DNA from 3 places in the Actinosynnema sp. NPDC023587 genome. Region 1 is predicted to be linked to each of the others. Evidence: riboswitches for the same ligand, from Rfam matches in the RefSeq annotation. Region 1 holds a riboswitch; each other region holds the start of a gene.

What was found. A riboswitch is a leader RNA that binds a small molecule or an ion and turns the genes downstream of it on or off. The one in region 1 is predicted to bind thiamine pyrophosphate.
Region 2: it holds a riboswitch for thiamine pyrophosphate, as region 1 does, so the genes downstream of both, thiC (phosphomethylpyrimidine synthase ThiC) here and AB0G01_RS00080 (thiamine ABC transporter substrate-binding protein) in region 1, are expected to answer to the same signal.
Region 3: it holds a riboswitch for thiamine pyrophosphate, as region 1 does, so the genes downstream of both, thiO (glycine oxidase ThiO) here and AB0G01_RS00080 (thiamine ABC transporter substrate-binding protein) in region 1, are expected to answer to the same signal.

Annotation. Positions count from the first base shown of each region.
Region 1 covers NZ_JBFABG010000001.1:11,860-21,333, reverse strand. The annotation lists gene AB0G01_RS00105 (methylated-DNA--[protein]-cysteine S-methyltransferase) at 1-59, opposite strand, end outside; gene AB0G01_RS00100 (AlkA N-terminal domain-containing protein) at 56-1,324, opposite strand; gene ychF (redox-regulated ATPase YchF) at 1,404-2,483, shown strand; gene AB0G01_RS00090 (mannosyltransferase) at 2,804-4,009, shown strand; gene AB0G01_RS00085 (4a-hydroxytetrahydrobiopterin dehydratase) at 3,965-4,258, opposite strand; TPP riboswitch at 4,292-4,408, shown strand; gene AB0G01_RS00080 (thiamine ABC transporter substrate-binding protein) at 4,396-5,430, shown strand; gene AB0G01_RS00075 (iron ABC transporter permease) at 5,514-7,061, shown strand; gene AB0G01_RS00070 (ABC transporter ATP-binding protein) at 7,062-8,144, shown strand; gene AB0G01_RS00065 (GNAT family N-acetyltransferase) at 8,227-8,784, opposite strand; gene AB0G01_RS00060 (ABC transporter permease subunit) at 8,959-9,474, opposite strand, start outside.
Region 2 covers NZ_JBFABG010000001.1:337,981-347,454, reverse strand. The annotation lists gene AB0G01_RS01725 (class I SAM-dependent methyltransferase) at 1-288, opposite strand, end outside; gene thiD (bifunctional hydroxymethylpyrimidine kinase/phosphomethylpyrimidine kinase) at 336-1,151, opposite strand; gene thiC (phosphomethylpyrimidine synthase ThiC) at 1,151-2,800, opposite strand; TPP riboswitch at 2,790-2,912, opposite strand; gene AB0G01_RS01710 (hypothetical protein) at 3,696-4,448, shown strand; gene AB0G01_RS01705 (LysE family translocator) at 4,335-4,931, opposite strand; gene AB0G01_RS01700 (peptide deformylase) at 5,073-5,657, opposite strand; gene AB0G01_RS01695 (DUF3263 domain-containing protein) at 5,788-6,084, shown strand; gene AB0G01_RS01690 (LytR C-terminal domain-containing protein) at 6,081-6,731, shown strand; gene AB0G01_RS01685 (AAA family ATPase) at 6,871-9,108, opposite strand; gene pssA (CDP-diacylglycerol--serine O-phosphatidyltransferase) at 9,136-9,474, opposite strand, start outside.
Region 3 covers NZ_JBFABG010000001.1:349,084-358,557, forward strand. The annotation lists gene AB0G01_RS01740 (MarR family transcriptional regulator) at 149-580, opposite strand; gene AB0G01_RS01745 (thiazole synthase) at 671-1,429, opposite strand; gene thiS (sulfur carrier protein ThiS) at 1,431-1,631, opposite strand; gene thiO (glycine oxidase ThiO) at 1,628-2,629, opposite strand; TPP riboswitch at 2,627-2,738, opposite strand; gene thiE (thiamine phosphate synthase) at 2,782-3,441, shown strand; gene AB0G01_RS01765 (class III extradiol ring-cleavage dioxygenase) at 3,441-4,196, shown strand; gene AB0G01_RS01770 (S1 family peptidase) at 4,291-5,298, opposite strand; gene AB0G01_RS01775 (threonine/serine dehydratase) at 6,233-7,165, shown strand; gene AB0G01_RS01780 (hypothetical protein) at 7,069-7,524, opposite strand; gene AB0G01_RS01785 (hypothetical protein) at 7,537-7,776, opposite strand; gene AB0G01_RS01790 (GntR family transcriptional regulator) at 8,137-8,895, opposite strand; gene AB0G01_RS01795 (sugar ABC transporter substrate-binding protein) at 9,123-9,474, shown strand, end outside.

The sequences.
Region 1 (9,474 bases):
ACGACAGCCGTGAACGGGCCGATCGGGGTCTCCAGGGTGGACGTGTGTGCGGTGCTCAAGCGGTCCTCCTCAGGTGCATGGCGGCGTACGAGCGCCAAGGACGCCACGCCGCGTTGTCGGTGGTCAGGGGTATGTCGGGCGCGCCGAGCACGCGCATCACGACGTACCGCGCGAGCTCCGGGCCGACACCGGGGAACGCGGCCAGCTCGGCGTGCAGCTCGTCGACGTCCCGGCCGACGTCCACCACCAGCCGCCCGTCCGCCAGCGCCGCCGCCACCGGCGAGTCGACCGCCGAGGGCTCCGGGTACAGGTGGGTGACCTCGCCGTCGGGCACGTCCAGCGGCTCGCCGGGTGACCCGTGGCCCAGCGCGCGCAGCAGGGTTTCCGCCCCGTCCACGCTGCCCGGCACCCGCACGCCCGGCCGGGACAGCACCAGCGGGCGGAGCTCCGGGTCGCCGCCGAGGAACTCGTCCACGGCCTGCGGGTCGGCGTCCAGGTCCAGCAGCCGGCGCACCCGGCTCACCGCGCTGCCCAGGTCGCGCAGGTCGGTCAGCCGCAGCGAGCACGAGACGTACCCGGCGGCGGGTTCGAGGATCACCGTCGCCTGGCCGTGCGACAGGCGCAGCGACCGGGCGTAGGTGGTGTCCGTCACGTGCTCCACGCCCGGGATCGCGGACGCCCGGAAGAACGCCAGCAGCCCCGGCGCGTCGAACGGCGGCCGGTAGGGCAGGCGCAGCGTGATCCGGCCCGCCGCGCCCACCACCGACCGCGCCGAGCGCAGGTCCGACGGCGTGGACGCGAACACCGTGCGGATGGTGTCGTTGAACTGGCGGACGCTGGCGAACCCGGCGGCGAACGCGATGTCGGTGAAGGACAGGTCCGTCGTCTCGATCAGCAGCCGCGCCGAGTGCGCCCGGTGGGCCCGCGCCAGCGCCAGCGGTCCCGCGCCGAGCTCGGCGGTCAGCACCCTGGTCAGGTGGCGCTCGGAGTAGCCCAGCCGGTGGGCCAGGCCCGGCACGCCCTCGCGCTCCACGACGCCGTCCGAGATCAGCCGCATGGCGCGGGCGGCCAGGTCGGCGCGGAGGTTCCACTCCGGCGAGCCGGGCACGGCGTCGGGCAGGCACCGCCGGCACGCCCGGTAGCCGGCCGACTGCGCGGCGGCGGCCGTCGGGTAGAACTCGGCGTTGCGCTGCTTGGGGGTGACCGCCGGGCAGGACGGTCGGCAGTAGATCCGGGTGGTCCGCACCGCGAGGATGAAGCACCCGTCGAAGCGGGCGTCGCGGGCGGCGACGGCCCGGTAGGCGCGTTCGGCGTCGAGCAGCATGGCCCTCACTCTGCCACCGCCGGCACCAGCGGTCTCGCGGGAATCGGACACGGCGTCCGGGCGCGTAGACTCACCCACCGTGAGTTTGACCCTCGGCATCGTCGGCCTGCCCAACGTCGGCAAGTCCACCCTGTTCAACGCCCTCACGCGCAACGACGTGCTGGCCGCGAACTACCCGTTTGCGACCATCGAGCCGAACGTCGGCGTGGTGCCGCTGCCGGACTCCCGCCTGGGCACGTTGGCGGCGATCTTCGGCTCCGAGCGCGAGGTGCCCGCCGTGGTGTCGTTCGTCGACATCGCGGGCATCGTGAAGGGAGCGTCCGAAGGCGCGGGACTGGGCAACAAGTTCCTCGCGAACATCCGCGAGGCGAACGCCATCTGCCAGGTCATCCGCGTCTTCGACGACTCGGACGTGGTGCACGTGGACGGCCGCGTGGACCCGGCGTCCGACATCGAGACCATCAACACGGAGTTGATCCTCGCCGACCTCCAGACGCTGGAGAAGGCCGTGCCCCGGCTGGAGAAGGAGGCGCGGACCCAGAAGGACCGCCGCCCGGCGCTGGAGGCCGCGGTGAAGGCGCGCGAGATCCTCGACTCCGGCCGGACCCTGTTCCACGCGCAGTCCGAAGTGGACGGCGAGCTGCTGCGCGAACTGAGCCTGCTGACGACCAAGCCGTTCCTCTACGTGTTCAACGCGGACGAGAGCATCCTGACCGACGACGCGAAGGTCGAGGAGCTGCGCGAGCTGGTCGCACCCGCCGACGCGGTGTTCCTGGACGCCAAGGTCGAAGCCGAGCTGCTGGAGCTGGACGAGGAGTCGGCGCGCGAGCTGCTGGAGTCCATCGGCCAGCACGAACCGGGCCTGAACGGCCTGGCGCGGGCCGGGTTCCACACCCTGGGCCTCCAGACCTACCTCACGGCGGGCCCGAAGGAGTCCCGCGCGTGGACCATCCCGAAGGGCGCGACCGCCCCGCAGGCGGCCGGTGTGATCCACACCGACTTCGAGCGCGGCTTCATCAAGGCCGAGGTCGTGTCGTTCGCGGACCTCGTGGAAGCGGGCTCGATGGCCGCCGCGAAGGCGGCGGGCAAGGTCCGCATGGAGGGCAAGGACTACGTGATGGCGGACGGCGACGTCGTGGAGTTCCGCTTCAACGTCTGACCCGGTCCGCGAAGGGCCTCCCGCGACCGCGTGCGGGGCCCTTCGCGGAACGAACGGGCCCCCCGACGATGTGCGTCGGGAGGCCCCTGGTTGCCATGTCAGATGGTCACGGCGTCAGCGCACGTGGTTGCGGCTGTGCCGGGCGAGGGCGAACACGCCCCCGGCGGTGGCCAGCATTCCGAGTGCTGCGACGGTGAACACGACGATGTCGGCGGTCATGCGAATCCCCTTGCGTTGATCTCCCACTCGTCTTGACGTCCGAGTACCCGGTTTCGTGGCCCGGTAGTCGTGCAATTCACACGATCGTGGAGGTACAGGCTGTGAACCTGCGAGCTGTCGAGGCTCGGGTCCTCACCGTCGCGCCGTGGTTGTTCGGGCTCTCGCTGGCCGGCCACCTGGTGATGGTGGCGTTCCAGACCCAGATGACCATGATCGACCTGATGGTCTACCGGAACGGCTCGCCCGAGCTGTTCACCGGCGAGCTCTACCAGTGGCGGCTCAGCGAGTTCTCGGACAAGTTCGCCCTGCCGTTCACGTACCCCCCGTTCGCGGCGTTCCTGTTCCTGCCGCTGTCGTGGATCTCGTGGGAAGCCTCGCGCTGGGTCTGGCAGCTCCTCTGCCTGTTCTGCCTGTGGTTCGTGGTGCGCAAGTCGCTGACCCTGGTCGGCAGCGGCGACCCGCGCCGGGCGATGCTGTGGACCGCGCTGTTCGTCTGGGTCGAGCCGGTCCGCACCACCCTCAACTACGGCCAGATCAACCTGGTCCTGGCCGCCCTGCTCCTCGGCACGGTGGTCGGCGCGCGCTCGTGGGCGGGCGGCGCGGGCGTCGGCATCGCGGCGGGGATCAAGCTCACGCCGGCGATCACCGGCCTGTACTTCCTGGTCACCCGCAACTTCAAGGCCGCCGCCTGGTCCGTCGCCGCCTTCGCGGGCACGGTCGGGCTCGGCTACCTGCTCTCGGCGCGCCAGTCCCACCAGTTCTGGTTCGAGCTGCTCGGGGACGCCACCCGGGTCGGCCCGGTCGGGTCGGCGATCAACCAGTCGCTGCGCGGCGCGCTGTCCCGGACCGTCGGCTACGACGTGCAGACCGGCCCGGTCTACCTGGTCGGCGCGCTCGTCGCGGTGGGGCTCGCGGCGTGGGCGCTGCACTCCGCGGTCAAGGCCGGGGACACCTTGGCGACGCTGGTCACCGTGCAGTTCCTCGGGCTGCTGGTGTCGCCGATCTCGTGGAGCCACCACTGGGTGTGGGCGATCCCGGCCCTGCTGTGGCTGGTCCACGGGACCGCCCGGCACCGCCTGGTGACGGTTGCGGCGTGGGCGTGGCTGCTGGCGATCGGCAGCTACCTGATCTCGATCCTGCTGATCCTCCAGGAATCGATCTGGATCATCCCGCGCCCCTGGTACCTCTCCCTGCTCGGCTGGGTGTACCCGGCGGTGGGTCTGCTCACGCTGGTGGCGATCGCCGTCGCGCTGCGGCGGACGTCACCCGAGCGCGTCGAGCACGCCGTCGATCTCGCCCGCCAGTGACACGTCCAGGGCGGTGATCCCGCCGATGGAGTGCGTGCTGCACCGGAAGGTCAGCGTGCGCCACCGGATGTCGATGTCCGGGTGGTGGTCGTCGTTCTCCGCGATCTCCGCCACCCGGTTCACCACCTGGATCGCGTGCGGGAAGCTCGCCAGTTCCGCCGTGCGCACGAGCGCGGCGTCCTGGGCGGTCCACCCGGGCAGGGCGGACAGGGCAGCGGTCACCTGATCGTCGGTCAGCAGCTCGGCCATGTCCTCGATCGTCCCACCGCGTCGCGTAGGGTGCGAGGTCACCACGGGAGTCCGGTGTTGCGCCGGGCTGAGAGGAGGGCTCGCAAGCCCTCGACCGTCCGCACCTGATCCGGGTCATGCCGGTGTAGGGAGAGATGATGCTTCGACGCGTGCTGACCGCCGCCGTCACCGGGGTCGCGCTGACCGCGTGCTCCGTCACCGCCGGGGACCCGCCGCCGCCCGGCGAGCGGGTGGTGACCCTGGTCACCCACGACTCCTTCGGGGTCACGCAAGAGGTCCTCGACGCCTTCAAGGCCGAGACCGGGATCACGGTCAAGCCGCTGGCCTCGGGCGACGCCGGCGAGCTGACCAACAAGCTGGTGCTCACCAAGGCCAACCCGCTCGGCGACGTCGCGTTCGGCGTCGACTCGACCTTCGCGTCGCGCGCGTTGAAGGAGGGAGTCTTCGCCGAGCACGCCTCGCCCGAGGCGGGCCAGGGCGCGCAGCGCTACCAGCTCGACCCGCCGAACCGGCTGCACGCGGTGGACGTCGGCGACGTGTGCGTGAACATCGACGTCGCCGCCTTCAAGGACCTGGGCGAGCCGAAGTCCTACGCCGACCTGGTCGACCCGAAGTACCAGGACAAGCTGGTGGTCGAGGACCCCGCCACGTCCTCGCCGGGCCTGGCGTTCCTGCTCGGCACGATCGACGAGTTCGGCGAGTCCGGGTGGGCGGAGTACTGGTCGAAGCTGAAGGCCAACGGCGTCAAGGTGGTCAGCGGCTGGGAGGAGGCCTACACCCAGGACTTCTCCGGCTCCAGCGGCAAGGGGCCGCGCCCGGCCGTGGTGTCCTACGCGTCCTCGCCGTCCGCCGAGATCGGTGACGACGGCACCCCGCGCACCAAGGCGCTGCTCGACACCTGCTACCGGCAGGTCGAGTACGCGGGCGTGCTGAACGGCGCGAAGAACGCCGACGACGCGCGCAAGGTCGTGGACTTCCTGCTGTCGGAGGAGTTCCAGGCCGACGTGCCCGGGAAGATGTACGTCTACCCCTCCCGCGAGGGCGTGGCGCTGCCCGAGGCGTGGACCAAGGCCGCACCCCTGCCGGCGGAGGCCCGCACCCTGCCCGCGAACCAGGTGGACGCCAACCGCGAGCAGTGGGTCCAGCAGTGGCGCACGCTGGTCCAGGGCTGACCGCTGACCGCGCGACCCGGCCGGCCGGACCCCCGTCCGGCCGGCGGCGGCCCGGCGCGCGGCTGGGCTGGACGCTCGCGGCCCTGCTGCCGCTGGCGTTCCTCGGGGTGTTCTTCGCCTGGCCCGTGCTCGCGATCATCGGTCTCGGCCTGGGCGACGGCGGCGTGTGGCCCGCGCTGGTCGACCCGCGCACGTGGGGGCTGATCGGCTTCACCCTGGGGCAGGCGGCGGCGGCCACGGCGTTGGCGCTGCTCACCGGCCTGCCGGTGGCGTTCCTGCTGGCCCGGTGCCGGGTGCGCGGCTCCGGCGTGGTGCGGGCGGCGGTGATGGTGCCGTTCGTGCTGCCGACCGTGGTGGTCGGGTTGGCGTTCCGGGCGCTGTGGCCCGACGGCGGGGTGCTGCCGATCGTGCTGGCCAACGCGTTCTTCAACGTCGCCGTGGTCGCGCGGACCGTCGGCGGGCTGTGGGCGAAGGTCGACCGGCGGGCCGAGGACGCGGCGCGGGCGCTGGGGGCGTCCCGGCCGCGCGCGTTCACCTCCGTGGTGCTGCCCGCCCTGGCCCCCGCGATCGGGTCGGCGGCGTCGGTCGTGTTCCTGTTCTGCGCCACCAGTTTCGGCGTGGTGCTGGTGCTGGGCGGCGCGCGCCACCGGACGTTGGAGACCGAGATCTACCTCCGCACGGTCGAGCTGTTCGACCTGTCGGGCGCGGCGGCGTTGTCGTTGTTGCAGTTCGCGGCGGTGCTCGCGGTGCTGCTGCTGGGTGGCGCGGCCCGTCGGCGGCGGGAGAAGGCGCTGTCGCTGCGGGTGGAGAGCACCCGGCGGCCGGTCGGCGGCGAGTGGGGCGTGGTCGCGACGGCGTGGCTCGTCGTGTGCGCGCTGCTGCTGCCCGTGGTGGGCCTGGTGGTCCGCTCGCTGTCCACCGCGAACGGTTGGAGCCTGGCCGGGTACCGGGCGCTGGCCGGCACGGGGGAGCGCGGGACGCTCGCCGTGTCCGGGTGGCAGGCGGCGGTGAACTCGGTGCGGGTCGCCACCGACGCGACCCTGGTGGCGCTGGTGGTCGGCGTCGTGTCGGCCGTGGTGCTGGTCGGGTTGCGCCGGCACGGGTCGTGGTTCGCCGAGGCGCTGGACACCGCGTTGATGCTGCCGCTGGGCGTGTCCGCGGTGACGGTCGGCTTCGGCTACCTGATCACCATGGACGCGCTGCCGGGCGACTTCCGGACCTCGCCGTTGCTGGTGCCGTTGGCGCAGGCGCTGGTGGTGACGCCGTTGATCGTGCGGATCGTGCTGCCGGTGCTGCGGGCCGTGGACGAGCGGCTGCGGCAGGCGGCGGCGTCGCTGGGCGCGAGCCCGTGGCGGGTGTGGCGCGAAGTGGACCTGCCGCTGGCGTCGCGGTCGCTGGTCGCGGCGGCCGGGTTCGGGTTCGTGGTGGCGCTCGGCGAGTTCGGGGCGACGAGCTTCCTGGCCCGGCCGGACGCGCCGACGCTGCCGGTGGTGATCGCCCGGCTGATGGCGCGGCCGGGGGAGCTGAACAGCCAGATGGCGTACGCGGCGTGCGCGTTGTTGATGGTGGTGACCACGGCGGCGGTGCTGCTGATCGAGCGGCTGCGGGTGCCGGCCGGCGGGGAGTTCTAGATGTCGTTGGGGCTGAACGGGATCAGCGTCCGGTACGGGGACGTGGCGGCGGTGTCGGAGGTCGACCTGGCGGTCGGGGACGGCGAGGTCGTGGCGCTGCTCGGGCCGTCCGGGTGCGGGAAGTCCACGCTGCTCCGGACCGTCGCCGGGCTGGAGGCCCCGTCCGCCGGGACCGTGACGTGGGACGGCGCGGACCTGGCCGGGACGCCCGTGCACCGGCGCGGGTTCGGCCTGGTGTTCCAGGACGGGCAGCTCTTCCCGCACCGGGACGTCGCCGGGAACGTGGCGTTCGGGCTGCGGATGCGCCGGGTCGAGCGGGAGGCGCGGGACAAGCGGGTCGCGGAACTGCTCGAACTCGTCGGACTCGGCGGGTACCAGCGCCGGAAGGTGACCGAGCTGTCGGGCGGGGAGCAGCAGCGGGTGGCGCTGGCCCGCGCCCTCGCGCCCCGACCCAGGCTGCTGCTGCTGGACGAGCCGCTGTCCGCGCTGGACCGGGCGTTGCGCGAGTCGTTGGCGGTGGACCTGGCGCGGCTGCTGCGGGAGGCGGGGGCGACGGCGCTGGTGGTCACCCACGACCACGACGAGGCGTTCACGCTGGCCGACCGGGTGGCCGTGATGCGCGCCGGTCGGATTCGGCAGGTCGGACCGCCGGCCGAGGTGTGGCGCTCGCCTGCGGACGTCGAGATCGCCCGGTTCCTCGGGTGCGGGAAGGTGCTGGCGGCGAGGGAGGCGCAACGCCTGGTCGGCGTCCCGGCGCGGGTCGGACTGCGGGCGACGGCGCTGCACGTGGACCCGAACGGCCCGCTGGAAGCCGAAGTCCTGGAACGCGCCCACCGCCGCGACCACGTGCGCCTGCTGGTCCGGCTCACCGCGCCACCGGCCGGTGCCGTCGCCGACGCCGCAGCAGACACCGCAGCCGACGCCGCCGTGTCGGCCGGTGCGGGCGCGGGGGAATCCGAGGGCGGGGGGTTGCTCGGCGGCGAGTTCGAGGCGGTGGCGGCGATCGCGGACCCGCCGGAGATCGGCGCGCGGGTGCGGTTGGCGGTGGACCCCGACGGCATCGCCGTGATCGGGTCACCGTGATCGGGTAGCTGTGATCAGGTCACCGTGATCGAGTCGCGGTGATCGGGTCGCGGTGATCGGGTGGCCGTGCCGTTCGGGTGGGTCAGTCGGCCGGGTCGGGTTCGTGCGGGATGCGGGCGGCGGACCATTCGGCGTGGGTGAGGTCGTACTCGACCTCGCCCTGGTCCGAACCGGGGATCGGGTCCGGCCAGTCCTGGAAGAACGTGCGGCGGAAGCGGAGCCCGGTCTTCTCCAGGACGCGGCGGGAGTTCCGGTTGACGGCCATGGTCGTCGCGAACACCCGGCGCACGCCGAGCTCGCGGAAACCCTTGTCCACCAACGCCCGGGACACCTCGGTCGCGTAGCCGACGCCCCAGTGGCGGCGGTGCAGGCGGTACCCCAGTTCGCGCACGCCCGGTTCCGTTTCGCGGAACTCGAACGCGCCGACGACCTCGCCGGACGCCTTCGACACGCCGGCCCACCAGCCACTGGCCCGTCGCAAGTAGCGCGGGAGCAAGTCCCGCACCACGGTCGCGCGGTCCACCGGCCGGCCGCTCTCCAGGTACCGCATCACGGCCGGGTCGGCGTGCAGGTCGGCGAAGGCGTCCACATCGGACGGTGCGAAGTCGCGCAGCGTCACCCGCTCGGTCTCCAGGAACACGGGGTACACCCTGCCCTACGCACCGCGAAACTGTCGGGGCATTTGTCGACACGCCGGTACACCTGCCCAGCCGACCGCCCCGCCCCGTGCCGCCCAGGCCGGTCGGCGTGCAGCGTCGGTAGTCCTTCGACCACCGACGTCACGTCAGGGCGTCCACCGCAACGACTCAGGTCATCAGTTGTCCTTGGTCACGACGCGCATCGCCGCCAGGGACAGGCCGATCAAGATGTAGCACCCCGCCAGGGCGGTGCTGTTCCACAGCGCGTCGGTGGGCAGCGGGTCGCGCATGACGTCGGTCAGGTTCTCCCAGCTCGACGTGATCAGGTACGGGTGCAGCCAGTCCAGCGCGGTGAACACGTTCAGCACCCCGCAGACGATCACGCCGGCCAAGGTCGCGGCCATCACGACCAGCGGGTGTTCGGTGCACGCCGAGATCGCCATCGCGATCGCCGCCACGCCCCACACCTGGACGGTCACCAGCCCGATGGTCAGCGCGATCCGCGCGAGAGCGGAACCCAGCGACAGCGTGGTGCCGGACAGCGTGAGCATGCCCTCGCCGCCGAACAGCACGACACCGGTGACGGTGCCGACGACGGCGAGCAGCGTCACCGCCAGCAGCGTCATGGTCGCGACGCCGAACGACTTGATCGCCAGCAGCCGCAGCCTGCCCACCGGGGACAGCAGCAGGCC
Region 2 (9,474 bases), 330 kb from region 1:
CGCGCGAGTGTCCAGCCCGCACGCCAGGTGCAGCACGGTCGCGGACGGGTTCGCCCGCAGGAAACCGGAAGTCCAGTCGTCCAGGTGTTTCGCGCGCATCGCGATGCCCGACGCCGTGACGGCGCTGATCCCGGCCTTGCGGAAGTCGTAGTCGATCCGGGCGACCGCCTCGGCCGCCGCCCTGTCGTTCAGGATGGGTTTCGCCGCACGACTGTCCAGCGCCCGGCCGTAGAGCGTGGCGAGCATCGTTTCCGGGGCACCGGTCAGGTCCACCTTCTCGCGGTCCACACCGCCACGGTAGTCCTGACCGGCAGCCCCGGCGACCTGTCCGCCCGCTAGACGTTCCCCAAGCGCCACAACGGGGACACCGGCCCCACGCCCCCGCCGAGCGGGTACGCGGCGGCCACCGAGCGGATGATGAACTCCTTGCCGAACCGCACCGCCGTCGGCACGTCCTCGCCCCGCGCCAGCCGGGACGTGATCGCCGATGCCAGCGTGTCACCGCTGCCGTGCGTGTGCTTCACGTCGTAGCGCGGGCCCGGCAGTTCGATGAACGACTTGCCGTCGTACAGGACGTCGAGGCACCCCGGGTCGTCCCACAGGTGCCCGCCCTTGACCAGCACCCACTGCGGCCCGAACTCGTACAGCGCTTCTGCCGCCTTGCGCTGGTCCGCGTGGTCGCGCACCTCGATGCCGGTCAGCAACCGCACCTCGTCCAGGTTCGGCGTCACCACCGTCGCGCGGGGGAAGAGCTCGGTGCGCAGGGCTTCGAGTGCCGCATCGGCGAGTAGCTGATCCCCGTGCATCGACGCCGCCACAGGGTCGACCACGAAGGGGATCGACCGTCCTATGTGGACTTTGTCGCACGCTTCCGCGACCGCTTCGATGATCGCCGCCGACGCCAGCATCCCGGTCTTCGCCGCGTCCACGCTGATGTCCGTCGCGACCGCCTCGATCTGCGCGGCCACCACCTCCGGCGGGATCTCGGTGTACCCGGTGACGCCCAGCGAGTTCTGCACGGTCACCGCCGTCACGGCGGTCATCCCGTGCACCCCGCACGCGAACAGCGTCCGCAGGTCCGCCTGGATGCCCGCACCACCGCCGGAATCCGACCCGGCAATGGTGAGGACGCGCGGCGGCGTCACCGCCATCAGTCGACCACCGGCAGGTAGACCTTGTTGCCCTGGTCGGCGAACTCTGTCGACTTCGCCTCCATGCCCGCCTCGATGGCGTCCACGGTGGACAGGCCGTGCTCCTCGGCGTAGCGCCGGACGTCCTGGGTGATCTTCATCGAGCAGAACTTCGGCCCGCACATCGAGCAGAAGTGCGCCGTCTTGGCGGGTTCCGCCGGGAGCGTCTCGTCGTGGAACGAGCGCGCGGTGTCCGGGTCGAGGGACAGGTTGAATTGGTCCTCCCACCGGAACTCGAAGCGCGCCTTGGACAACGCGTCGTCCCAGTCCTGCACGCCGGGGTGCCCCTTGGCCAGGTCGGCCGAGTGCGCCGCGATCTTGTAGGTGATCACACCGGTCTTCACGTCGTCCCGGTTGGGCAGGCCCAGGTGCTCCTTCGGCGTGACGTAGCAGAGCATCGCCGTGCCCAGCCAGCCGATCTGCGCCGCGCCGATCGCCGACGTGATGTGGTCGTACGCGGGCGCGATGTCGGTGGCCAGCGGCCCGAGGGTGTAGAACGGCGCTTCACCGCACCACTCCTCCTCCAACCGCACGTTCTCCGCGATCTTGTGCATCGGCACGTGACCGGGACCCTCGATCATCACCTGCACGTCGTGCGAGCGCGCGATGTGCGTCAACTCGCCCAGCGTGCGCAGCTCGGCGAACTGGGCCTCGTCGTTCGCGTCGGCGATGGAACCCGGCCGCAGGCCGTCACCGAGCGAGAACGTCACGTCGTAGGTGCGCAGGATCTCGCACAGCTCCTCGAAGTGCGTGTAGAGGAAGCTCTCCCGGTGGTGCGCGAGGCACCACGCGGCCATGATCGACCCGCCGCGCGACACGATCCCGGTGACCCGCCGCGCGGTCAGCGGCACGTACCGGAGCAGCACGCCCGCGTGCACGGTCATGTAGTCGACGCCCTGTTCGGCCTGCTCGATCACGGTGTCCCGGTAGACCTCCCAGGACAGCTTCGCCGGATCGCTGTCGACCTTCTCCAGGGCCTGGTAGATCGGCACCGTGCCGATCGGGACGGGCGAGTTGCGCATGATCCACTCGCGCGTCTCGTGGATGCGCTTGCCGGTGGACAGGTCCATGATGGTGTCCGCGCCCCACCGGGAGGCCCACACCATCTTCTCCACCTCGTCCTCGATCGACGAGGAGACGGCCGAGTTGCCGATGTTCGCGTTGATCTTCACCAGGAACTTCTTGCCGATGATCATCGGTTCGGCTTCGGGGTGCCGCCGGTTGAGCGGGATCACGGCGCGGCCGATGGCCACTTCCTCGCGCACGAACTCGGGACTCATGTTCTCGCGCGCCGCGACGTAGGTCATCTCCGGCGTGATGATCCCGGCCTTCGCGTACGCGAGCTGGGTCACCGCCCCGTTGACCGGCTCACGCGCGGCGACCCAGTCCGCGCGCAGTGCGGGAAGTCCACTGTGGACGTCGATGGTGGCGTCGCTGTCGGTATACGGACCGGAAGTGTCGTAGAGATCGACGTGCTCGCCGTTCGTCAACTCCACCCTGCGACACGGGACCCGCACGCCATCGGCCACCTCGCGGTAGACCTTGTGCGAGCCGGAGATCGGCCCCGTGGTGACGCTGGGTTTCACCGAACGGTCGTCAAGTGCCGTCACGACATTCCTCCCTACGCCGGCATTACCCGGTCAGGTTCAGGCGGTCGGCGGCACCGGATCTCTCCAGCCGCCCTCTCAGCCCGCTGAGGTGCGAGCTCCCGCGATGTTGAGTTGTCCTGCCGACCATAGCCACGTGGCCGTGTCGATGCCAAGGGACCACCGTCCCGACCACTCGCCTGCGACACCGAGCGGTCACCCAAAACCCTGGGGCCTGGGGCCTGGGGCTTGGGGCTTGGGGCTTGGGGCTCGGAACCTGAGACCTGAGACTCGGGACCTGAGACTCGGGACCTGTGACCTGAGATCCGGGGACTGAGATCCGGGGCCTGACATTTGAGACCCGGGACCTGTTCGCCGGTGGCGTGCTTGGAATGGCCGGTTCGCCGAGGGCGAGGGCCTGTCGCGCGGGCCATCGGCGCACCCGGCAGAGCTGGACCGGGTGCTGCCCGGTGGCGTGGGCCCGGTGGCGTGGGCCTGGCGATGCGGGCAGGCGGGGGCGGGCAGGCGGTGCGGCCATAGGGGGCCGGCAGGCGGGGCTGGCGGGCGGCTGGCTAGGGCCGGCGGGTGGCTGGCGGGGGCAGGCAGGCGGCAGGCGGGGGCGGCGTGGCCGGGTGGAGGAGGGACGGAGAGGGACGGGGGAGGGGTGCGGTGGGTGGGGGAGTTGTGGGGGTGCGGGAGGGGTGTTGGTCGATGGGGTGTGGTTCGCGGCTCGATATACAAACCGAGTATCGGCAACAGTGTTTCCGTACGTTTTTCGGGGTTGATCACTCGGTTGGGTGGCGAGTGCGCCTGATGGCGTGGGGAGGGGCTGGGTGTTCGGTGCGGGTTCGACGAGGGGTGTGCGGATGCCGGGCAGGTGGGATGCCAAGCGGGCGGTTTTGCGCGTACCTTTCACCGCGTGGCTGATCACCAGCCGTTCCCGCCCGGCGCGCGGCGCGTGGCGCGCCCCGCTGGCGTTTCGCCGTGCCCTTCGTGCGGGGATCTCGCCGGGCGCGGGTATCCCGGGTGCCGGTTCTGCGCCGAGCTCGTGGACCAGTACTGGCTGCTCGACTGGCAGGAGCTGCTCGCCGCCGAGAAGCTCACCGAGGGCGGCGCGGGGGAACGTGAGCTGGCCGAACTCGTCCTCGCCGACGAGGTCGGGCGGCACCCGTGGACGTGCACCGACTGGGCGATGACGCTCGTCTCGTGCTCGCACTGCGGCACCGAGCTCGGCGCGGGGCCCGTGGACTGCGTTCGGTGCGCGATGGCCGAGGCGGTGCGGTGGTCGTGGGACCACGCCGGTTTTCCCGAGGCCATCACGGCCGGGGAACACGCCTTACGCGTCGCACGGGCCGTGCTTCGCGCGCCGCACCGACGTCGACCGGCCGTGGTCCGCGCCTGGCGGTTGCTCCTGCCGTTCCTGCTCGTCGGCGAACTCCCCACGGTGGGCCAGGTCCAGCGCCTCCGCGCCCACGTGATCGCGGGCGGGTACGCCGACCTGGCCCTGTGCACCACGCACGTCGAGCTCGCCGGCCTGCCCGAGCTCCCCTGGCGGCGGTCAGCGCGGGTCGAACACCAGCCGAAGGCCCAGCGCGACGAGGACACCGCCGGAGACGCGCTCCAGGACCCGCCGCACCCGCGCGCGGGCGAGCCGGCTCCGGACCCGGTCTAGGACGCCGACCACGATCAGGTACCACGCCGTGTCCACGGCCACCCAGACCAGCGCGAGCAGCAGCAGCACGCCCCGGCCGCCCCCCTCGGGCAGGAACTGCGGCAGGAACGAGATCGCGAACACGCCCAGCTTGGGGTTGGCCAGGTTGACCAGCAGGCCCGCGCGGAACGCGTGACCGGTCGGCGGTGCCTCCGGCGGTGGCAGGCCCGCCGAGCGGAACGCCCGCACGCCCAGGTAGACCAGGAACAGCGCGCCGGTGATCCGCAACGCGTGGTAGGCCACCTCGGACGCGGTGAGCAGCACGGACAGCCCGAGCGCCGCCGCCACCGCCCACGCGGCGACCGCGACCTCCATGCCGAACACCGTGGCCAGCGCGCTCGCGCGTCCCCGGACCGACTGCCGCAGCACCAGCGCCGTACCGGGGCCGGGTGACAGGGCGATCAGGAAGGACGCCGTGACGAAGGCGGCCAGGTTGCTCCACATGCCGCCATCGTCACCCCGCCGTCCAACGGTTTTCACCGGGTGGCGGCCGGAGAGCGGTCAACCCGGAGAGCGGTCGCCCGGAGAGCAGCCACACGGAGAGCAGTCGCCGGCGAACGGTCGGGGAGCGTCCGCCGGAGAGGGTCAGTCGTCCTCGTCGTCGGCGAAGGGGTTCTCGGAGTCGGCCGGGTCCCAGGACAGGCCGGGCACGCCCCAGCCGTTCGCCTTGATCATCTTGCGCGCCGCGCGCTTGTGCCGGCCCACCAGGCGGTCCAGGTAGAGGTACCCGTCTAGGTGGTCGGTCTCGTGCTGGAGGCAGCGCGCGAAGAAGCCGGTGCCCTCGACCTCGACCGGCTTGCCGTCGCCGTCGAAGCCGGTCACCTTCGCCCACGGGGCGCGGCCCGTCGGGTACGTCTCGCCGGGCGCGGACAGGCAGCCCTCGTAGTCGTCGTCCGGGTCGGGCATCCCGAGCGGGATCTCCGAGGTCTCCAGCACCGGGTTGACCACCACGCCGCGGAACCGGTTGCCCTCGTCGTCCGGGCAGTCGTAGACGAAGACCCGCTGGTCGACCCCGATCTGGTTGGCGGCGAGGCCGACCCCGTGCGCCGCCGCCATGGTCTCGAACATGTCTTCGACCAGCGTGCGCAGCGCTTCGTCGAAGACCTCCACCGGCTTGGTCGGGTGGTGGAGCACGGGCTCGCCGGCGATGACGATCGGGTGAACTGCCATGGCCCGCAGTTTATCCGTGACCGCCGGCCGGTTCGGCACGGACCGGTGACGCGCCGACTGATGAACCGACCCGGACCAAGATCACGTGATGTAATGGCACCCACGCGCAGGCACGGCTGAGGAGCCCAGAGTGGACGCCGCAGAGGCACTGGCGCCGGCGGATCGGCCGGACGACGGTTTGAACGACCGGGAGCGGGAAATCCTGGCTTTCGAACGCCAGTGGTGGAAGTACGCCGGTGCCAAGGAGCAGGCGATCAAGGAGCTCTTCGACCTGTCGCCGACCCGGTACTACCAACTGCTCAACGCGTTGCTGGAGAAGGAAGAGGCGTTGGCGGCGGATCCCATGCTGGTGAAGCGGTTGCAGCGGTCCCGGTCCGGTCGGGCCAGGGCCAGGGCGGCGCGGCGACTGGGTGTCGAGGGCTCATGACCAACCCAGAACCGGCGGGTTCCGCCCACCCCGCGCGCGCCGCGGGGTACGCCCTGATCGGTGTGGCGGCGGTGGCCGTGGTGATCGGCGTGGCCACGCTGTTCACCGGCGGCGACGACGACCAGGCGGGCGCGCCGCCCACGACCACCGCGACGGCCGGCCAGACGACGACCGGCGGCCAGACCAGCGGCGCGACGACGACCGACGGCGAGCCCGGCGGCACGTCCACGAGCGACCGACCCCAGACCACGACCACGACCCCGGGTACCGGTACCGCACAGCCTTCGACGACGGTGGCCGGCGCGCCCGCGCCGACGACCGGCGCGCCGCCCCCGGTGACGGTCGCCGCGAAGCCCCCGGTGCGGGTGTACAACAACAGCACGGTCAGCGGGCTGGCCGCGCAGGCGTCGGACGACATCCGCCGGGCCGGCTGGGACGTCGCCGAGACCGGCAACTACTCGCAGGGCCAGATCCCGCTGACCACGGTGTACTACCGGCCGGGCACGGACGAGGAGCAGTCCGCGCAGCAGCTCGGGCAGGTGCTCAAGGCCGAGGTGAAGCCCCGGTTCGACGGCATCGAGTCCGCCCAGGCGGGGATCATCGTCATCGTCACGAACAACTACGCGGGCCCGTCCGGCAAGGTCTGACGCGCGCGGCGGAGCTGTGGCGGCAAGGCCGGCAGAGCCGGGGCGTGAGGTCGGTGTAGCCGGAGCGGCGGGCCGACGGGGGCCGGCTCCGGCGTGAGCGGTCCCGGCGGTGTGGCCGGGACCGGACGGCCGGTGGTCGTCAGCTCGAACGCGCGTCCGCGTACGCCGCCAGTGCCGCGAGCTGCGCCGGGTCCAGGGACGGGCGCACGGCCGCGCGGGCCGCCGCCAGGTGGTCGCCGGTCACCTCGGACGCTGACAGCGATTCGCGCATGGCGGTCAGCGCCGCCTCGCGGATCAGCGCCGCGCAGTCGGCCGCCGAGTACCCCTCCAGCTCGCCGGCCAGCGCCACCAGGTCCACGTCGTCGGCCAGCGGGGTGTTGCGCGACGACGCCCGCAGGATCTCGGCCCGCGCGTCGGCGTCCGGCGGCGGCACGTAGACCAGGCGCTCCAGCCGTCCCGGCCGCAGCAGCGCCGGGTCGATCAGCTCGGGCCGGTTGGTCGCGCCCAGCACGATGACGTCGCGCAGCGGCTCGACGCCGTCCAGCTCGGTCAGCAGCGCGGCCACCACCCGGTCGCCCACCCCGGAGTCCGACGACTGGCCCCGGCGGGGTGCGAGCGCGTCGACCTCGTCGAGGAACACCAGCGCCGGTGCCGCCTCGGCGGCCCGCCGGAACAGCTCGCGCACGGCCCGCTCGGACTCGCCGACGAACTTGTCCATCAGCTCCGCGCCCTTCACCGACAGCACGTTCAGCCGTCCGCTGCCCGCGAGCGCGCGCACCAGGAACGTCTTGCCGCACCCCGGCGGCCCGTAGAGCAGCAGCCCGCGCGGCGGCGCGACGCCGAGCCGGGCGAACGAGTCCGGGTACTGCAACGGCCACAGCGCGGCCTCGGTGAGCGCCTGCTTCACCTCGGTCATGTCGCCGACGTCGTCCAACGTCAGCCCGCCGGTCCGCAGGGTGTCCGAAGTGGACATCGAGATGGGGCGCACGGTGTCCAGCGCGCCCAGCAGGTCTTGTTGCGCCACGTGGGGTTCCGGCACGTCGCGCTGGCGCAGCGCGGACCGCACGGCGGCCTCCCGGCGCAGCGCGATCAGGTCGGCGGCGACGAACCCCGGCGTCCGGTCCGCGACCGCGCCCAGGTCGACGTCGGACTCCAGCGGCACGTCCCGCATCAGCACGCGCAGCAGTTCGGTGCGCACCGCGCCGTCCGGCAGCGGCAGCACCAGTTCCCGGTCGACCAGCTCCGGCACGCGCAGCCGGGGGTCGACGGCTTCGGCGTGCGCACTGGTCACGACCAGCGCGATCCCGGCCTCCACGACCGCCGCGCGCAGCGCGTCGAGCACGACCGTCGCCACCGGGGGCGGCGAGGTCGCGGGCAGCAGGGCTTCCACGTCGGTCAGCAGCAGCACGGCGGGCGCTTCGGTCGCCGCGATGGCGTCCCCGATCCGCTGGGCGGTGGCGGCGGGCTCCAGCACCGCGATGCTCGGTGCGGCGACTTCCACCACGTTCGCGCCGACGCTGTGCGCCACGGCCCGCACGAGCGTCGCCTTGCCGACCCCTTCCGGGCCGCTGACGAGCGCGGCGAGCCGGGGCGCGGCACCGAGCCTGGTCAGCAGCTCGGGGTGGCTGAAGGTCAGGTCGAGCCACTCGGCGAGCCGCCGGGCGGCGTCCTTCTGGCCGACCAGGTCGGCCACCGGGATCGCCTCCGCGACGGCGGTCGGCGCGACCGGCGCGGTCACCGCTGCGGTCGAACCCGCCGGGGCCGGCACCGCCGAGCCGGCCGGACCGGCCAGGGCGACGGACCTGGCGGGCGCGTCCCCCGTGCGCGCGCCGTCCCGCCAGCCCACGACGGTGGACGGCTGCACGGCGACCGGGCCGCCGTCGGGCTCGACCGAGGTGATGGTCAGCAGCTCGTTGGTCCAGGTCATGCCGATCGCGTGGGACAGCTTGCGGCGGGTCACGCTCACGTCCACGCCGGGCGGCGGCGCGAGGTCCTGCGGGAGCAGCGACACCGCGTCGCCGACCGTGAGGACCTTGCCGGTCAACGCCATCCGCAGCGTCTCGGGGGTGAGCGACGTGCTGGCCAGCCGGGAGCCGGCGACGGTGACCGACCGCGCGCCGGTCACGTCGACCGGCGCGACCACGACCTCCGAACCCTCGGCGATGCCGAGGTTGGACAGCGTCACGTCGTCCACCAGCACCACGCCGGGTGCGGCGTCACCGGCGGCGGCGAGGGCCGAGCTGACCCGCGAGCCGGTCAACCGCACCGCGTCCCAGGCGCGCAGCCCGAGCGCGTCCAGCACCTCGGGGTGCAGCCGGACGACTCCGCGCCTGGTGTCGAGGGCGGACGGCGACAGGCGGGCGGTCAGCGTGATCACACGGCGAGCCTAGGCCAACCGGGGCCCTCAGGGCCGGTGGTGCCGGCGCAGCCCGATCTGTCGCCAGCCCCGCCGCTTGTGCGGTCCGCCCTGGCCGGTGGCCTCGGCCGCGACCTGGGCGGGGTCGACCGCGCGCCGGGGGCGGCGCACGGCCCGCATCGCCGCGCCCGCGACCCGGCCGCCCAGCGGCTGCCGCAGCCCGAGCCGGCGCGCGGCCACGCCGTGGGCGCGCTTGATCGCCCGGCGGTCGGCGGCGGGCACGGACCACGCCTCCGGGTGCTTGGCCAGCCACCGGTAGCGGCGCACCGAGTACGGCAGGTGCCCCAGGTAGAGCAGCATCGCCGCGATCAGCGCGACCAGCGGGAA
Region 3 (9,474 bases), 340 kb from region 1:
GGCGAGTGGTGGCCTGGGTGGGTGGGGTTGGACGGTTCCGGGGTTCGCGGGATCGATATACAAACCGAGCATCTGGAACACCGTTACCGTACATATTTCGAGATGATCACCCGGTCGGGTGGCGGCACCGCGTGGGGCCGGCCGGGGCTCAGCCTGCTTCGCCCACCAACTCCTCCAGCGCCGGCAGGGCGTTGACCAGCGCGGCCTGGTGTTCCGGCGACAGCTCCTCGATGCGGCGCTGCAACTCGTGCACGCGGGCCGAGCGGACGCCCGAGACCATGGTTTCACCTTCCGGGGTGGGGGTGGCCAGCCACGCCCGGCCGTCCTGCGGGTCCGGGTCGCGCTTCACGTAGCCGGCTTCGACCAGCGCGGCCACGATGCGGGACAGGGTGGGGGGTGCCACGCCCTCCTTGGCCGCCAGGTCGCCCAGCCGCATCGGACCGCAGCGGGCGAGGGTCGCCAGCGCGGACACCGCGCCGGGGCCCAGTCCCGGGGAACCGGTGCGGCGCAGCAAGCGGGACAGCCTGCCGATCGCGAGGAACAGCCGGGCGGTGGCGTCCTCGACCTGGTCGGCAGCCACAGCGGCCTCCTACTCGCGTGCACGACGGGTGGACCTGGAAGCATCCATCATGCCCTGCGCCTCGGTCATCGCCCGTCGGGTGGCAACGGATCAGGCGTCCGGCGCAGGGCTGGACGCACGGGCCCAGAACCGCTGGGGTATCCGGCCGGCCAAGCGGGCCAACCTGCCGGCTTCCACGGCCGAGCGCATCGCGGCGGCCATCCGGAGCGGGTCCTGGGCCCGGGTCACGGCAGTGGCCAACAGCACAGCGGAACAGCCGAGTTCCATTGCCAGCGCGGCATCCGAGGCGGTGCCGATGCCGGCGTCGAGGATCACCGGCACGCCGGCGCGGGCGACGATGAGTTCGATGTTGTGCGGGTTCCGGATGCCCAGGCCGGTGCCGATGGGCGATCCGAGGGGCATGACGGCGGCGCAGCCGACGTCTTCCAGGCGGCGCGCGAGGACCGGGTCGTCGTTGGTGTACGGGAGGACGACGAAGCCGTCGTCCACGAGCTGCTCGGCCGCGTCGAGGAGTTCCACGGGGTCCGGCAGCAGGGTTTGTTCGTCGGCGACGACTTCCAGCTTGACCCAGTGGGTTTCCAACGCCTCGCGGGCCAGGCGCGCGGTGAGCACGGCCTCGGCCGCGCCCCGGCAGCCCGCCGTGTTCGGCAGCACGGCGATGCCCAGGCGGCGCAACAACTCCAGCACGCCGCCGCCGGTGGCGTCGACGCGCCGCAGGGCGACGGTGGTCAGCTCGGTGCCGGACGCGACCAGCGCGCGTTCCAGCACCGCCAGGTTCGCCGCTCCCCCGGTGCCCATGACGAGCCGGGAGGCGAACTCGCGGTTCGCGATGATCAGCGGGTCGTCCACGTCAGCCTCCTTGCACGGCGGTCAGCACTTCGACGGCGGACCCGGCCGGCACGGTGGTGGACGGCCACGCCGCGCGCGGCACGACTTCGCCGTCCAGCGCCACGGCCACCCCGGAGGCCGGCGCGCCGAGCAGGTCGAGCACGGTCGCGACGGTCGCGCCGTCGGCCAGCTCGCGTTCTTCCCCGTTGACCCGGACCTTCACCTGGTTCCCCCTTCGCGGAGCAGGTCGAGCACCCGCCGCGCCGTGACGGGCGCGAGCAGCAGGCCGTTGCGGTGGTGGCCGGTGGCGGCCAGCACGCCGGGTTCGAGCCAGTCGACGACCGGCAGGTTGTCGGGGCTGCCGGCGCGGAAGCCGGCGGCGCACTCGGTGAGCGCGTACTCGGCGATGGCCGGCCACACGACTTCCGCGTCGCGCAGCAGGTCCCGCACGCCGCCGACGGTCACGTCCGGGTCGAACCCGGCTTCGTACTGGGTCGCGCCCAGGACCAGTCCGCCGGCGCGGGGCACGAGGTACACGGGCCGGCTGGACACCTGCGCGCGCACGGTGTGCCGGGGTGGTGGCAGTGCGCCGGGGCGGGCCGACAGGCGCAGGATCTCGCCCTTGACGGGCCGGATCACCTCGCGCAGCAGGGGGTGCAGGTCGCGGCTCCACGCGCCGGCGGCGATGACCGTGATCTCGTGGTCCTGTGTGGACTCGGTGGCGAACCGGACGCCGTGCCGCGCGCAGGCGGCGCGCAGTGCGCGCAGCAGGTCGCGGTTGTCCACCGAGAGGTCCCCCGGCACGGAGAGTCCACTTCGGACGGACGGTCCGAGGCCCGGTTCCGCCGCGCGCAGCTCGCGCCGGGTCAGCCGGGTGGCCGAGCGCCCCTGGCTCTCCAGGTGGGCGCGCAACTGGTCGAGGACTTCGCCGTCCGCGACGTCGGTGGCCACCGCGAGGGTGCCGACCAGGCTCAGCGCGACGCCGAGGTCGGCGGCGAACGCCGGCCAGCGGGCCAACGATTCCACGCCCAGCGCCAGCACGTCCTCGTCGCCGGGCCACGCCTCGGTGATCGGCGCGAGCATCCCGCCCGCGACCCACGAACCGCCGTGCGGCGAACCGGGGTCGACGACCTCGACCGCGAACCCGTCGCGCGCGGCGAACCACGCGACGGACAGGCCGATGACACCGCCGCCGAGGACGGTCACCCCACTCGTGCTCACCAAGGCATTCACGCTCCCTGCGCCGGCATGACCCGGATCAGGTTCGACGGTCGGAGCGAACCACGCTCCCTCTCAGCCCGGTGTTCTCCGGGCTCCCGTGCGGACCACGTCCACCGTAGCGCACGATTCCGGCCGGCGGTTACCGTGCGGCCGTGCCAGGACTCGACGGAACCCAGATCAGGCGGCGGCTCGCCGACGCGCGGCTGTACCTCTGCACGCCGGCGCGCCCGGACCTCGCGGAGTTCGCGGACGCGGCGCTGGCGGGCGGCGTGGACGTGGTGCAGTTGCGGGACAAGGGACTGGAAGCCAAGCAGGAGATCGCGGCGCTGGAGGTGCTGGCCGAGGCGTGCGCGCGGCACGGCGCGCTGCTGGCGGTGAACGACCGGGCGGATGTGGCGCTCGCGGTGGACGCCGACGTGCTGCACCTGGGCCAGGACGACCTGCCGGTGCCACTGGCCCGCCGGGTGGTCGGCGACGAGGTGGTGATCGGCCGGTCGACGCACGACGTCGGGCAGGCGCGCGCGGCGGCGGGCGAGCCGGGCGTGGACTACTTCTGCACCGGCCCGTGCTGGCCGACGCCGACGAAGCCGGGTCGGCCCGCGCCGGGGCTGGACCTGGTGCGGGCGACCGCCGGGACGACGGACCGGCCGTGGTTCGCCATCGGCGGCATCGACCGGGACCGGCTGCCGGAGGTCCTGGCGGCGGGCGCGGAGCGGGTCGTGGTGGTGCGCGCGATCACGGCGGCCGACGACCCCCGGGCCGCCGCAGCCTGGTTGAAAATTCAACTAAAGGGCGTACAGTCGGCGGGGTGATGCCTGTGCTGTACCTGGGCCACGGGGCTCCCCCGCTGGCCGACGACGAGCGGTGGACCGGCGAGCTGGCGTCGTGGTCCGCGACGCTCCCGCGCCCGGAGTCGATCCTCATCGTGTCCGCGCACTGGGAGGAACAACCCCTCACCCTGGGCGCGACCACGACCGCGCCGCTCACCTACGACTTCTGGGGCTTCCCGCAGCGCTACTACGAGGTCACCTACGCCGCGCCGGGCGCGCCCGAGCTCGCCGCGAACGTCGAGGCGCTGGTCGACGAGCCGGTGGCCCGGGACGCCGCGCGCGGCCTGGACCACGGCGCGTACGTGCCGCTGAAGGAGATGTTCCCGGAGGCGGACGTCCCGGTGCTCCAGATGTCGATGCCGACCCTGGACCCGCGCCGGCTGTTCGACGTCGGGCGCAAGCTGGCCCCGCTGCGCGAGCAGGGCGTGCTGATCGTCGGCAGCGGGTTCATGACGCACAACCTGAGCTGCGTGGACATGCGCGTCGGACCGGACTACCGGCCGCCGGAGTGGTCGGCCGAGTTCGACGACTGGGCCGGCCGGGCGCTGGCCGCCGAGGACGTGGACGGCCTGCTGGACTTCCGGCACAAGGCACCGGCCGCCGGCATCGCGCACCCGCGCACCGAGCACTTCGCGCCGCTGTTCGTGTCGCTGGGCGCGAGCGCCGGCCAGGACGCGACCACCACCGTGGACGGCTTCTGGTACGGGCTGTCCAAGCGGTCGGTGCAGTTCGGCTGACGAGGAACACCCCTCGGGCGAGGGGGGAGGGCCCGAGGGGTGTTCCGCTCGTGGTGCGCGGTCCGCAGGGAGGTCCCGCGCGCCACCCCGGACGTCAGCCGACGGTCAGCCGCAGCCCGTAAGCGCTGAGGATCTCGTTCAGCGGCTGGAAGTAGGTCGTGCCGCCGGACGAGCAGTTGCCCGACCCGCCGGAGGTCACGCCCTGGGCCTGGCCGAAGCCGGTGCCCGCCACCCACGAGCCGCCCGAGTCGCCGGGTTCGGCGCACGCGTTCGTGCGGGTGAGGCCGGACACCGAGCCCTGCGGGTAGTTCACCGTGGAGTTCTTGGCCTGGACGGTGCCGCAGCGCCAGCCGGTGGTGGAACCCGAGCGGCAGACCTGCGCGCCCACGGCCGCCGCCGTGCCGCCCTTGACGATCACGTTGGAGCCGCTGCGGTTGACCCACGGGCGGGAGGTCCAGTTGGAGTTGGTCGCCACCCAGGCGTAGTCGTTCCCGGGGAACGAGGAGCCCCGGAACGTGCCCTGGGAAACCCGGTTGGCACCGGTCGTGGAGGCACCGGTCCGGCCGCAGTGCCCGGCCGTCACGAAGCCGCCGCCGACCGCGAAGCCGATCGAGCAGCGGCCACCGCCGCCGATGTAGTACGCGTCGCCGCCCCGGGTGTCGTAGAGCGGGGTGGGCGACTCGTCCACCTCGACCACGCGCACGGCCGTGCCGACCGACTTGGCGGTCGCGACGAACGCGTCGGCCGCCGCGTCGCGGGTGTGGCGGTTGACCTCCACCACGACGGTGTTGCTCGCGTCGTCCACCCGCCAGCCGGTCACCGAGACCGGTGCGGAGAGGGTGTCCAGCGCGGCTTTCGTGCCGTTGAGCTGACGGTGCGAGAAGGGCACGACCTCGGCCTCCGCGCCGACCGCACGGACGGCGTCGACCTTGGCACTGTCCGTGACACCGACGGTCAGCACGCCGGTTTCGGGGTTGATCCACGCCCCGGCGAATGTGTCGCCCAGCACAGTTCGCGCGTTCGCCTCGCGTTCACCCGACCTGGCGTCGTTGGCCAGTCGGACGCGTGCTTCCTCGGCGTTTAGGCCCAAATCGCGTTGCACCGCTTGGAGCAACCCTGCCGGGTAGCTCTCCGTGTCCGAGGAGGTTGCCCCGAGGGGGGCGGCAGGGTCCGCGATCGCCGGTACGCTGAGAGCCGAAGCCGTGCCGGTGGCGAGCAAGGCAGCCACCGCGAGGCGGGCCGCATTCGTGCGGTTCATTCAGGCGTCTCCCTCATCTTCGGGTGCAGGGGACCCGAGAGCCTGGTTGCAGGGACCGCTCTCGGGGGCTCTAGGGGGACGGGTGGTGGGGCGGCGGCAGGGGTCGCCCCACCCCTTTTCTTTTCGCCGTCGTGCCCGGTGTCTCCACCGCGTCGAACCCGGTACGGGTGGACGCCGCTCGCAGCCTCCGCACAGCGCCCCCTTTCTCGGTCTCTACCGACCGGTACTCGCCCGTTCGAGCGACGTTATGACCCTGTTACCTATGACGCTGCGGGCCATCCGAGGGCCGAGTGTGTCACAGCTCACGACCATTTGACTGCGCTGTGTAGCGTTTGACAGTTAACTCTCACTCAAGGTAGTGAGACGATCACCGATTTGGGCTGATTTGCCAGAAGTAAGGGTTTCGACCACTCACCGCCTCCAAGTGTGAACACCGCTAGGCCAAAAGAGTGATACCGGAGGTGCTCCGATTTCGCTCGGAGTAGTGGCCGGTCCGCTCTGTGACGGTGTCGCCGCACCCGATGAGCCGTGGTCGGCGTCGGTTCAGGTGTGGTGCTGGTCGTGGGTGACGTGGTGTTCTCCCCGGGTCGGCCGTTCGGTGCACCCGGATCGGCCGGCGCTCCGCAGGGGAAGAGGGCACGACGGGCCCGAGTACCCGACCGGCAGGTCGAATTGTGACGAGGCCCACAGTGGGGACAGGCCGGCACAGCGACCCTGACGGACCCGCGCGGGCAAAGTCGCCGGCGCGGGCGACCCGCCCGGGGCGAGGATCGTCTTCATGGCACTCGTGACGCTCGCCGACATCCGCGCCGCCGCCGGGCTGATCGCCCCGGCGGTCGTGCGCACACCCTTGCTCCGGTTCGACGACCGGCTGTCCCTGAAGCCGGAGAACCTCCAGCCGGTGGGCGCGTTCAAGATCCGGGGGGCGTACCACGCGCTGGCCCGGCTGTCCGACGAGCGGCGGGCGCGCGGGGTCGTGGCGTACTCCAGCGGGAACCACGCGCAGGCGGTCGCGTTCGCCGCGCACGCGTTCGGGGTGCCGGCCGTGATCGTGGTGCCGGAGAACGCGCCCGCGATCAAGATCGCGGCCACCCGGGCGTGGGGCGCGGAGGTGGTGCTGGTGCCGATGGCGCGGCGCGAGTCGCGGGCGCACGAGCTGGTCGAGGAGCGCGGGGCGACGCTGATCCCGCCGTTCGACCACCCCGACGTGATCGCCGGGCAGGGCACGGTGGGGCTGGAGGTGGTCGAGGACTCGCCCTCGGTCGACGTGGTGCTGGTGCCGGTCAGCGGGGGCGGGCTGATCTCCGGGGTGGCGGCGGCGGTGAAGGCGCTGCGGCCGGCGGCGCGGGTGGTCGGCGTGGAACCCGAGGTCGCGGCGGACGCGGCCGAGTCGCTGCGGGCCGGGCGGTTGGTGCGCTGGCCGGCGGCGGACCGGGAGCGCACGTCGGCGGACGGGTTGCGGGCCGAGCCGTCCGAGTTGACGTTCGCCCACGTCCGGGCCCTGGTGGACGACATCGTGACGGTGACCGAGGAGGAGATCGGGGAGGCGGTCCGGCAACTGGCGCGCCGGTCGCGGCTCGTGGCGGAACCCAGCGGGGCGGTCGCGGTCGCGGCCTACCTGGCGCGGGAGGACTGGCCGGCGCGGACCGTCGCGGTCGTGTCGGGTGGCAACGTCGACCCCGCCGCGTACCTCCGGCTGCTCGCCGGCTGACCCGCACCGCACCGGGCCACCACGACCGCCGGGCCGGGCACCACGACCCCGGGCAGCACCCCGTCCGGGCACCCCGCTCCCGGTTCGGCTCTCCGAAGCAACGGCATTCCGACCGCCACGAGCAGAGGTCCGACGAATAGTTGGATCTTCGACCCGATCCGCTGGGCCGGCCGACCTGGCCGGGCGGCCGGCGCGAGCACGGTCGAGGTGATCGGCGGGCCGGTCGGACCGGCCGCCGGCGGCGAGCAGCCGAGGGACGCCCGGAGCCGGCGGGCCATCAGCACCACGACCCCGCCCAGCGCCGCGCAGACCAGGAAGATCAGGGCGTTGGCCAGCGCAAAGGTCCGGTTTTCGAACAACCGGGGGTGGGATCAGGGGTCCCTGCCCCGGGGCTGGAGCGGCACGAACGCGGTCAGCCCCGCGACACCCGCGACGCCGGCCGCGACGATCACCGCGACGGCCACCGCGTCCGGGCCCCGCACGGGTGCCTCGACCAGCGCGCCGGTGAGACCCGCGAGACCCAGAGCTCCGACAACTGCCCCGGTGACGTTCGGCCGATCGGTGGGTCCGGCGTCCCGGGCTTCGGGCGCGCACCGACGCGCCGGGGCCACCCGCACGGCACCGCGACCGGCAGGTTCACCGGGAAAGCGGGCCGCCACGAGCACGCCTGCGCCGGCAGTCCGCAGACCGGCGGTCGTCCCGCACGAATGCGGAGTGGGTGAGCGCCGGCGAACCGGGGTGGGCAGCACACCGCCGGCCCCTCGCGGCACCCGCGCCAGGACGGGCCGGGCCGGTGTTCGGCGCGAGCCCGCGGAGCAGGGACGCAGCGCCGAACCAGACCACGGTGCTGTCGATCACGGCCATCCCCGGACCGGGGACGGTCGTCGCGAGCACGGCCCGTGCGCGCGGAGTTCCGCACCGGACCGTGTCCGCCACCCGGCCATCGTGCTGCTCGGCCGGTTGTCGCGCTCTCAGTCCACCGGCCGGTTCAACCTGGCCACGAACTTGTAGCGGTCCCCCCGGTAGACCGAGCGGACCCACTCGACCGGGTTGCCCTCCGTGTCGAACGAGTGCCGGGACAGCAGCAGCATCGGCAGGCCGATGTCCGCACCCAGCAACTCCGCCTCCTCGGGCGAAGCCAGCGCGGTCTCAATAGTCTCCTCGGCGTGACCCATCTCGACGCCGAACCTCTCCCGCAGCACCTGGTACAGCGAGGCACCGGGTGCGAGGTAGCGGCGCAGGCCGCGGAAGCGGCCCAGCGCCAGGTGCGTGGTCTCGATGGCCATCGGCTCGCCGTCGGCCAGCCGCAGGCGGTGCAGGCGCAGCACCTTGGCCCCCGCGCGCACCCCCAGCAGCCGGGCGAGCTCGGCTTCGGCGGGCATCTCGGACGCCTCGATCAGGCGCGACGAGGGCTGCCTGCCCTGGGCTTTCATGTCCTCTGTGTACGACGACAGCTGAAGCCGTTGCGCCACCTTGGGTTCCGCCGCGAACGTGCCTTTTCCCTGCACACGCAGCAACCGGCCCTCGACCGTCAGTTCCGCAAGCGCTTGCCGCACCGTGGTCCGCGACACGTCGAACTCGGCCGCCAGCGAACGCTCGGTCGGGATCGGTGATCCCGGTGGCAACGCGCGCAGCAGGTCGAGCAGGTGCCGCTTGAGTCCCCAGTACTTCGGCTCGCGCTGCGCGCGAGTCCTGGCGTCGATGCCAGATGCAGGGCTCGTCTCCAGCATTGCCTTCCTCCTCGACCTTGCCGGCGCTCCCAGCACAGGATGCCTTGTCCACGTCGGATCGTGCGCCAGAACCCCCGACAAGAGTCAGGATATTGATCCGATGACTTTGCAACGTCTCGGCAACGTCCTTGACATGCCCTGTGGCGAGGCACACTCTAGGCCGCATTGGTCTACACCACTTTAGGCGTTCCGGTCACTGGGACCGGGCAATTCGAAAGGGCGCACACGTGAAGGGCTGGAGAGGATTGGCCGTAGGTGCCGCCGCACTCGCGGTGGCCGTGACCGGCTGTGGCACGAGCACCGACGGCGGCAACACTGGAAACTCCGGTGAACCCAAGACGCTGACGGTCTGGTTGATGGACGGCTCCGCGCCGACCACCCTGACCGACGCGCTGAACAAGGAGTTCCAGGAAGCTAACTCCGGCGTCACCGTCAAGTACGAGGTTCAGAAGTGGACCGGCATCCAGGAGAAGCTGACCACCGCTCTGAGCAGCAACAACCCGCCGGACGTCATCGAGCTGGGCAACACCCAGACGGCGAAGTTCGCGGCTGAGGAGACCCTGCTCGACCTGAGCGGCG